One region of the Mesorhizobium sp. M0830 genome, then DNA from elsewhere that is predicted to be linked to it. Evidence: predicted binding sites of a transcription regulator. Region 1 holds the regulator's gene; the other holds the start of a gene.
The links. The regulator PhoB, encoded in region 1, activates phosphate uptake and scavenging genes when phosphate is short. The targets are predictions, from matches to a motif close to TGTCATNNANCTGTCAT.
Positions count from the first base shown of each region.

Region 1 (4,144 bases):
TCGGCACGCCGATCGGAGTGCTGGCCGGCACCTACATGGCCGAGTACGGTCGCTTTTCCAGGCTGACCACCGTGGTGCGCTTCATCAACGACATCCTGCTGTCGGCGCCGTCGATCATCATTGGCCTGTTCGTCTACGAACTTATGGTGCGGCCGATGGGGCATTTCTCGGCAATCGCCGGTGCTGTCGCGCTCGCCATCCTCGTCATTCCGGTGGTGGTACGCACCACCGAAGACATGCTCAATTTGGTGCCGAACGCCTTGCGCGAAGCCGGCACCGCGATCGGCGCGCCGCGCTGGGTGGTGATCAAGTCGGTGGCCTACCGCGCCGCGCTATCGGGCATTGTCACCGGCATATTGCTGTCGATCGCCCGTATCTCCGGCGAGACCGCACCACTGCTCTTCACGGCGCTCAACAACCAGTTCTGGTCGAGCAATCTCAACGCGCCGATGGCCAGCCTGCCTGTCACCATCTTCCAGTTCGCTCTCAGCCCTTACGAGGAATGGCAGCAACTGGCCTGGACCGGCGCACTCATCATCACATTGACGGTTCTCGCGCTCAGCATCGTTGCGCGCAGCCTGACCGGACGCAGAGAGGACAAATGAGCCAGATGTTGTCTCCAGACATGACGATCGCTGCCGAGGCCACCGCCAAGGCCAAGATCGAGGTCAAGAACCTCAACTTCTACTACGGCCAGTCGAAGGCGCTGAAGGACATCACTCTGTCCTTGCCGGAGCGCAGCGTCACCGCCTTCATCGGGCCTTCGGGCTGCGGGAAGTCGACGCTGCTGCGCGTCTTCAATCGCATCTACGAGCTCTATCCCAAGCAGACGGCCGAAGGTCAGGTGCTGCTCGACGGCCAGAACGTTCTCGACCGCTCGCAGGACCTCAACCTGCTGCGCACCAAGATCGGCATGGTGTTCCAGAAGCCGACGCCATTTCCGATGTCGATCTACGAAAACATCGCTTTCGGCATCAGGCTCTACGAGAAGCTGAGCAAGTCGGAGATGGACGGCCGCGTCGAGCAGGCGCTGAAGCGCGCGGCACTCTGGACCGAGGTCAAGGACAAGCTCGACGCCAGCGGCCTCAGCCTCTCCGGCGGCCAGCAGCAGCGGCTCTGCATCGCCCGCACCGTGGCGGTGAAGCCGGAAGTCATCCTGCTCGACGAGCCCGCCTCGGCGCTCGACCCGCTGTCGACCGCCAAGATCGAGGAACTGATCGACGAGTTGCAAGCCGACTACACGATCGTCATCGTCACCCACAACATGCAGCAGGCGGCGCGCGTATCGAAGCAGACGGCCTTCATGTATCTGGGCGAGCTGGTCGAGTTCGACCGCACGGAGAGGATCTTCACGTCGCCCCGCGAGAAGCGCACGCAGGACTACATCACCGGCCGCTTCGGCTGAGCTCAGGCATACGAGGAACAGGATAATGAGCGAACATACAGTCGCTTCTTTCGACGAGGATCTCGGTCAGATCAGCAGGCTCATCAGCGACATGGGCGATCTCGCTAGCTCGATGGTCGGCGGTGCGACCAAGGCGCTCTTGAATTCCGACAACGCCTTGGCACAGCGCGTCGTCTCCGACGACGCGATCATGGACGCGCGCCAGCGCGAGCTCGACGACCGTGCCATCACGCTGATCGCCAAGCGGCAGCCGATGGCCGATGATCTGCGCCATGTCGTCGGTTCTATCCGCATGGCCGGCGATCTCGAACGCATCGGCGACCTTGCCAAGAACATCGCCAAGCGTGTCGGCACTGTCGGCCTCAGCGTCACGCCGCGCGACCTTTCGCACTCGATCGATGGAATGGCACAACTGGTGCTGATCCAGGTGCAGGGCGTCATCGAGGAATATGCGGCGCGTGACGCCGCCGCGCTGGCGAAACTGCGTGCCGACGACGAACGCATCGACGTCAAATACACCTCCGTGTTCCGCGAGCTTCTCACCTATATGATGGAAGACCCGCGCAACATCACCGCGTGCACGCATCTTTTGTTCTGCGCCAAGAACCTCGAGCGCATCGGCGACCACGTCACCAACATCGCGGAAAATGCCTATTATGTTTTGACCGGCACCCAGCTGCCGGCCAATCGTCCGAAACAGGACGAGACGACAATGTCCGCGCCCGCGGCATGACGACAGGGGTAACCAGCCGATGATCGCGCCACGCATCATGGTGGTGGAGGACGAGGAGCCGCTAGGCGTGCTGCTCCGCTATAATCTGGAGTCCGAGGGCTATCAGGTCGAGGTCGTGACGCGTGGCGACGAGGCCGAGATCCGGCTGCAGGAGAACGTGCCTGACCTTCTGGTGCTCGACTGGATGGTGCCGGCGGTTTCCGGCATCGAACTCTGCCGGCGCCTGCGAATGCGTCCCGAGACCGAGCGGCTGCCGATCATCATGCTGACCGCGCGCGGCGAGGAGAGCGATCGCGTGCGGGGCCTCTCGACCGGCGCCGACGATTATCTGGTCAAGCCGTTTTCGACACCGGAGTTCATGGCCAGGGTCAAGGCGCTGTTGCGCCGTGCCAAGCCGGAACTGCTGTCCAGCGTGCTGAAGGTCGGCGACATCGTGCTCGATCGAGAATCGCACCGGGTCTATCGCAAGAAGAGCGAGATCCGGCTCGGGCCGACCGAATTCCGCCTGCTCGAATTCATGATGCGCCATCCCGGCCGCGTGTTCTCGCGTAGCCAACTGCTCGACAACGTCTGGGGCGAAACGATCTACATCGACGAACGCACGGTGGACGTGCATGTCGGCCGGCTGCGCAAAGCCGTCAACAACGGCCGCATGCCCGACGTCATCCGCACCATTCGGGGCGCAGGCTACGCGATCAGGGAAGACTAGCCGATAGATCGGAACCAAGGTTCAAATTCGATCAGCAGGTCGTCGCCAATGGCCACGCGATGGCAGACATTCAAGCAGGCGGGATCGAAGTCTAAACTGCCCTTCGCGGGGCTCGGCGCGTAGCTTGACTGGCTGGCGATTGCCCTCCGATCTCCCAATTCGCTTTTCTGCCAGGCTGGCCGCAGGAAGCACGGCCCGTGACACTTTAGTTGGTCACATTGCTATCTTGCCCGCAGACCTCCGATCAAAGTTGCGCGCCTCAAGAAACAATTTGAACTAATATGGCTATGTGCCCGCCAGAGGATGTGGTTTCGCATAAATGCGCAATTTTATTAAAAAAGTTCCTCAGACTAAGAATGAGTTTCTCTCCTCTTTATCGATTGTATGTGCTCCGAATAGTCAATACGATCTTGCATTGGATGACGATTCCGCGGGAACGATCTCGTTCGTTGCAACGTTGCTTTGAAAGCGGTCGCCGGACCTTGCGCCGAACGACTTGATCAGGTCGGGCACTAAGAGGAAGGATTTCTGATGAGCACGGTCTTAAACGCCAAAGGTATTCCTCTTCCCTACACCGGCGCGTCCAGTCATTGGTTCTCGGCAACCGGAGCCGGGGCCGAACTGCATGGCACCTCAGGCAACGACTCGTTCTGGGGAGACACCGGCGTCAATGTCACGATGTATGGTGGCGCCGGCGACGACTACTATCACCTCTATTCCACCAACAATAAGGTGGTCGAAGATCCCGGGGCCGGGATCGACACGATCGACACCTGGATGAGCTACAAGCTCCCCGACAATTTCGAGAACCTGGTCGTTACCGGCGCCAATCGATATGCGTTCGGAAATGCGTTGGACAACATCATCAAGGGCGGGTCGGGTCATCAGACGCTGGATGGCGGCAAGGGAAATGATGTCCTGATCGGCGGTGACGGCGCCGACACTTTCGCCATCTCCAAAGGAAATGGAAGCGATCTTATCTTCGATTTCGGTGCGACCGATGTGGTGCGCCTTAACGGCTATGACTTCACTTCGTTCGATGCCGTCCGTTCGCAGATGGTTCAGGTGGAATCGAACGTGATGCTGAACCTCGGATCTGACGAGATCCTGGTGTTCAAGAATACGACCATCGACAAGTTGCAGCCCACCCAGTTCGAACTGCCGATAGACAAGTCCGGAATGACGCTGTCCTTCGCCGACGAATTCAACACGCTGAGCCTTCGGGACGGGCAGGACGGCACCTGGAATTCCAATTTCTCGTGGGGCGCGCCGAACGGCAGCACATTGAGCAGCAATG
Region 1 covers NZ_JAMYOR010000003.1:177,336-181,479, forward strand. The annotation lists gene pstA (phosphate ABC transporter permease PstA) at 1-605, shown strand, start outside; gene pstB (phosphate ABC transporter ATP-binding protein PstB) at 602-1,405, shown strand; gene phoU (phosphate signaling complex protein PhoU) at 1,431-2,138, shown strand; gene phoB (phosphate regulon transcriptional regulator PhoB) at 2,158-2,847, shown strand; gene eglC (endo-1,3-1,4-beta-glycanase EglC) at 3,379-4,144, shown strand, end outside.

Region 2 (4,144 bases), on a different contig from region 1:
GGCTCCCAGTCCTCGCCGCCGTCGCCCGGATGCTGGACGGCGACAAAGGCGGTCTGGTCGTCGGGCGCGAACAGCGGGCCGCACATTTCGGCGCCGATCGGCACGCGGAAGAACAGTTTCGAGGTCGCCCGCGCCGCGCCTTCGGTGTCGACCGCCCACAGACCATCTGTGCGGCCGGTGGTTTTCGGGCCCTGGCCGTCAGTGGCCACCCACAGGCGCCCAGCCGAATCGACCGCGCAATTGTCGGGCATGCCGAACCAGCCATTGGCCGTCGTCGCCGTCGAGAAGGTGGCGCCGACATCGGCGACGGAGGGATCGCCGCATTTCAGCAGCACTTCCCACTTGCCCTTGATGGCGGCGAAATCGCCGCCATCTTCCGATATTTCGATGATGTGGCCGAAGGCGTTGTCGGCGCGCGGATTGGCGGCATTGACCTGGTCGGCCTTGCGCTTCGAATTGTTGGTCAGCATGACATAGACCTTGCCGTTGACGGCATTGGGCTGGATGTCCTCGGGGCGGTCCATCTTGGTGGCGCCGAGCAGGTCGGCGGCGCGGCGTGTCTCGATCAGCACGTCGGCCTGGCTGGTGAAGCCGTTCTCAGTCGTCAGCGGCGCCTTCCCGAAGACGATCGGCAGCCATTCGACCGAACCGTCCTCGGCGAACTTGGCGACATGCAGCGTACCGTCGTCGAGCAGATCCTTGTTGACGGCATGGTCGTTGGGATTGAACGCCGCCTTGGTGACGAATTTGTACACATAATCGAAGCGCTCGTCGTCGCCGAGATAGAAGACAACGCGACCGTCCTTGGCGACGATCGATTCGGCGCCCTCGTGCTTGAAGCGGCCCATGGCGGTGCGCTTCCTCGGCGTCGAGGTCGGATCGTTGACATCGACCTCTACGATCCAGCCGAAGCGGTTGGCCTCATTGGGCTCCTTGGCGAGGTCGAAACGATCGTAATGGGCGGCCCATTCATAGGCGCCTTCAGGGATGCCAAGGCGCTTGTAATTGGCGGCCTCCTTGTGGCCCTCCGGCAGGTCGCCGGAGAAATAGCCATGGATGTTCTCCTCGGCCATCACATAGGTGCCCCAAGGGGTGACGCCGCCGGCGCAGTTGTTGAATGTGCCGAAAACCTTGGTACCGGACGGGTCGGCGTTGGTCTTGACGCGGTCGTGGCCGGCGACCGGACCAGACAGCGCCATTTCGGTGCTGGAGGTGATGCGGCGGTTGAGCTTGCCGTCGCGCACCACCTGCCATTTGCCCGAGACCTTGCGTATCTCGACGATGGTGCCGCCGTGGGCAGCCATCTCGACATCGACCTGCTCCTTCGAGAGCGGTGCGACTTCGGCCGATTTCTTACCGTCCTTGTCGACGATCTTGACGACGCCCGGAAACATCAGATGCGGGTTGGTGTATTCGTGGTTGACGACCAAAAGGCCGTGTTCGGCCGAACCGTCGATCGGGAGATAGCCGACATAGTCGTTGTTGTAGCCGAACTGTTTCGCCTGAGCCTGCGCCGACTGTTTCGTCGGGTCGAACTCCGGCGAATCGGCAAACAGCGGATCGCCCCAGCGCAACAACACATCGGCATCGTAGCCCGGCGCGACATGGTGTTTGTCGTCGATGCCGGCCTCCAACTCGTCGAACGCGAAGGCGGAGCCTTCTGCGGCCCGGGCCTCGTCCGCACTGACCAGCGCCAGCGGACTAACGGTTGCGGCGATGGCCGAGACGGCCAGTGAACCTTTGAGGAAGCCACGGCGCGAGAACCGCGCGGCGATGATCTCGCCCATGGTGCGGTTGTCCGTAGGGTTGGCTGCGGGGCCGTCGTTTTCCTCGAGCAGGCTGGTGCGGAATCGGGCGTCGGGGGAGCGTTTTTCGGTCATTTAGGACTTGCCTCTGGCTTTGGGCGATGGCTGGAGCGTGTTGCCTGTTTAACCCCTTATAGCCGGTCGATCACATTTTCGTGACATCTCCAGTCGCTTTCACCGGATTTCACGACCCGCCAGCCGACCCTTTTCGCAACCGAGCGACGCGAGGGACCAAAGTCCTGCTCAGGCCGAGCAAAGGTCCCTGTCGGCGCGGCATTGGTCGTGGGCCCCCTATGCCAAGGCCACTATGCCGGCAATAGTCGGCCGCTTGCCAAAGCCGGCATCGGCCTGATGTATAGGAGGATCCGTGATGCGCGGATCGACCCCCGCCCGCTTTCGTTGGCTGGCTCTGAGAGCAACATCGGCATTGGCGCTGGCTGTCGCCCCCTATCAACTCGCCTTCAACGGCTCCGCGCCCGGCCTCATTGCCGCAGCCGCACACGCCAAGGATAGCGGACATGATGGTGGCGCTGGTGGAAGCGGCGGAAGCGGCAGCGGAAACAGCGGAAATTCCGGGTCTGGTGGCGGCGACGACGGCGCCAGCAACGATCATGGCACCACCGACAATTCCGGAACCGGAAAAAGCCAAAACGATGGCGGAGCCGGCCATCACGTCAACGCGGCCACTGGCGACAAGGTTGACGTGGATCGCAACAAGATCGAGGTACAGCATCCCGATGGCACCACCGAAGAGATCGCGAACGGCCGTTTCGAGATGAAGGATGCGCTCGGCCGAACGATCGTCGAACGTGCAGCGACGGCGCGCGATTACAGTCGTCTTCAGGCTTTGTGAGGCAGGCCACCCAGGCAACGGCCTGCTTCGCAGTCACCTCCGCCGCCCCCGGCGGAGGTGACTTGATGTTCGGCGTCTGCCGTCGTCAGGCATCATGGAAACCCAGTATCCCGCTCGACGATGGCGATCGCGGCGCCGTTCATACAAAGCTAATATAGCATGCGATTAGGACTTTAGTCCAATCTTGCGCTTGCAAAGGTCCTGGGTGACAACGGCAACGGTCGGAGGTCGCTTCCGGGCACCGCGTCTTTCGGCGATGTTGGTTGCAACCGCAACGTTGAGGGTGGGCGCGCCGGGCTCAATCGACGGAGATCAGGATGCACAGATCGCTCACAACGCGTTGTTGCCGGCTTGCGCTTAGATCCGCGGCTGCGCTGGCGTTGACCATCGCTCCCTATCAAATTGCCTTCCACGGCTCCGTACCCGCGATTTACGGCGCCAGCGCACAGGCCGGCAAGGGTGGCGGCAACGGCGGCGGCGGTGGAAACGGCGGTGGCGGAAATGGCGGCGGCGGCAATAGCGGTAGCAGTGGCGGCAACAGCAGCAGCAGCAGCGGGAATGGCAACAGTGGCAATGCCGGCAAGTCGGGTGCCAACAAGGGTAAGAACGGCAACAGCGCGAGCCATGTCAATGCAACGACCGGCGACGAGGTCGACGTGACAGGCAACAAGATCACGATCCGGCATCCCGACGGCATAACGGAAAAGCTCGAGAACGGTCGTTTCAGGATGGAGGATGCGCTCGGTCGCACGATCATCGACCGCCGGGCCACACCAGCCGACGTCGGCCGTCTCAAGGCCTTGTGAAGCCGACCAACAGGCAACGGCCGGCCTCACACGTCACCTCCGTCGCCCCCGGCGGAGGTGACCTCGTTTGGGGGTTTAAGACTGGTTGCGGTCGCGCAGCTCACGCATCATCAAAGCCGCTTCGGTGCGGTTGCGCACATTGAGTTTCGACAGCACCCCGGTCATGTGATGCTTGACGGTCTTCTCCTGCAGCTCCAGCCGCAACGCGACTTCCTTGTTGCTTAGCCCCTCCGCCACCAGCCGCAGAATTTCCGTCTGCCGTTCCGTGAGTTGCCGCAGCCGGTCCGCATTGCCGTTGGTCGGATGCTGGGACTGGAGATCCGAAAGCAGGCGAGCCGAGAGCGTCGGCGAAAGATAGCTTTCGCCGGCCGCCACGCTGCGCAGGATATCGGCAAGCGCGCGCGATCCGATGCCTTTGAGCACATAGCCGCACACCCCTGCATTCAGGGCCATGGTCACATCGGCATTGGCCTCCGAAACGGTCAGCATGACTATCTTCTGGGCGGGATGGCCGGCGAGGATCCCCGCAACCGCGGCCAGGCCGCCGCCCGGCATCGAAATATCGAGCAGCAATATGTCCGGCCGAACGGTCGAGACGATGCGTTCGGCATCCTGCGCCGTGGCACCCTCGCCAACCATATCGAAGCCTCCGATCTCCGATAGGCTGCGCGTCACACCTT
Region 2 covers NZ_JAMYOR010000034.1:42,350-46,493, reverse strand. The annotation lists gene NKI20_RS20110 (PhoX family protein) at 1-1,880, opposite strand, end outside; gene NKI20_RS20105 (hypothetical protein) at 2,176-2,658, shown strand; gene NKI20_RS20100 (hypothetical protein) at 2,976-3,464, shown strand; gene NKI20_RS20095 (LuxR C-terminal-related transcriptional regulator) at 3,540-4,144, opposite strand, start outside.
Region 2: a site for PhoB is predicted at 1,950-1,966, ahead of NKI20_RS20110 (PhoX family protein). Genes of this name have one in related genera too.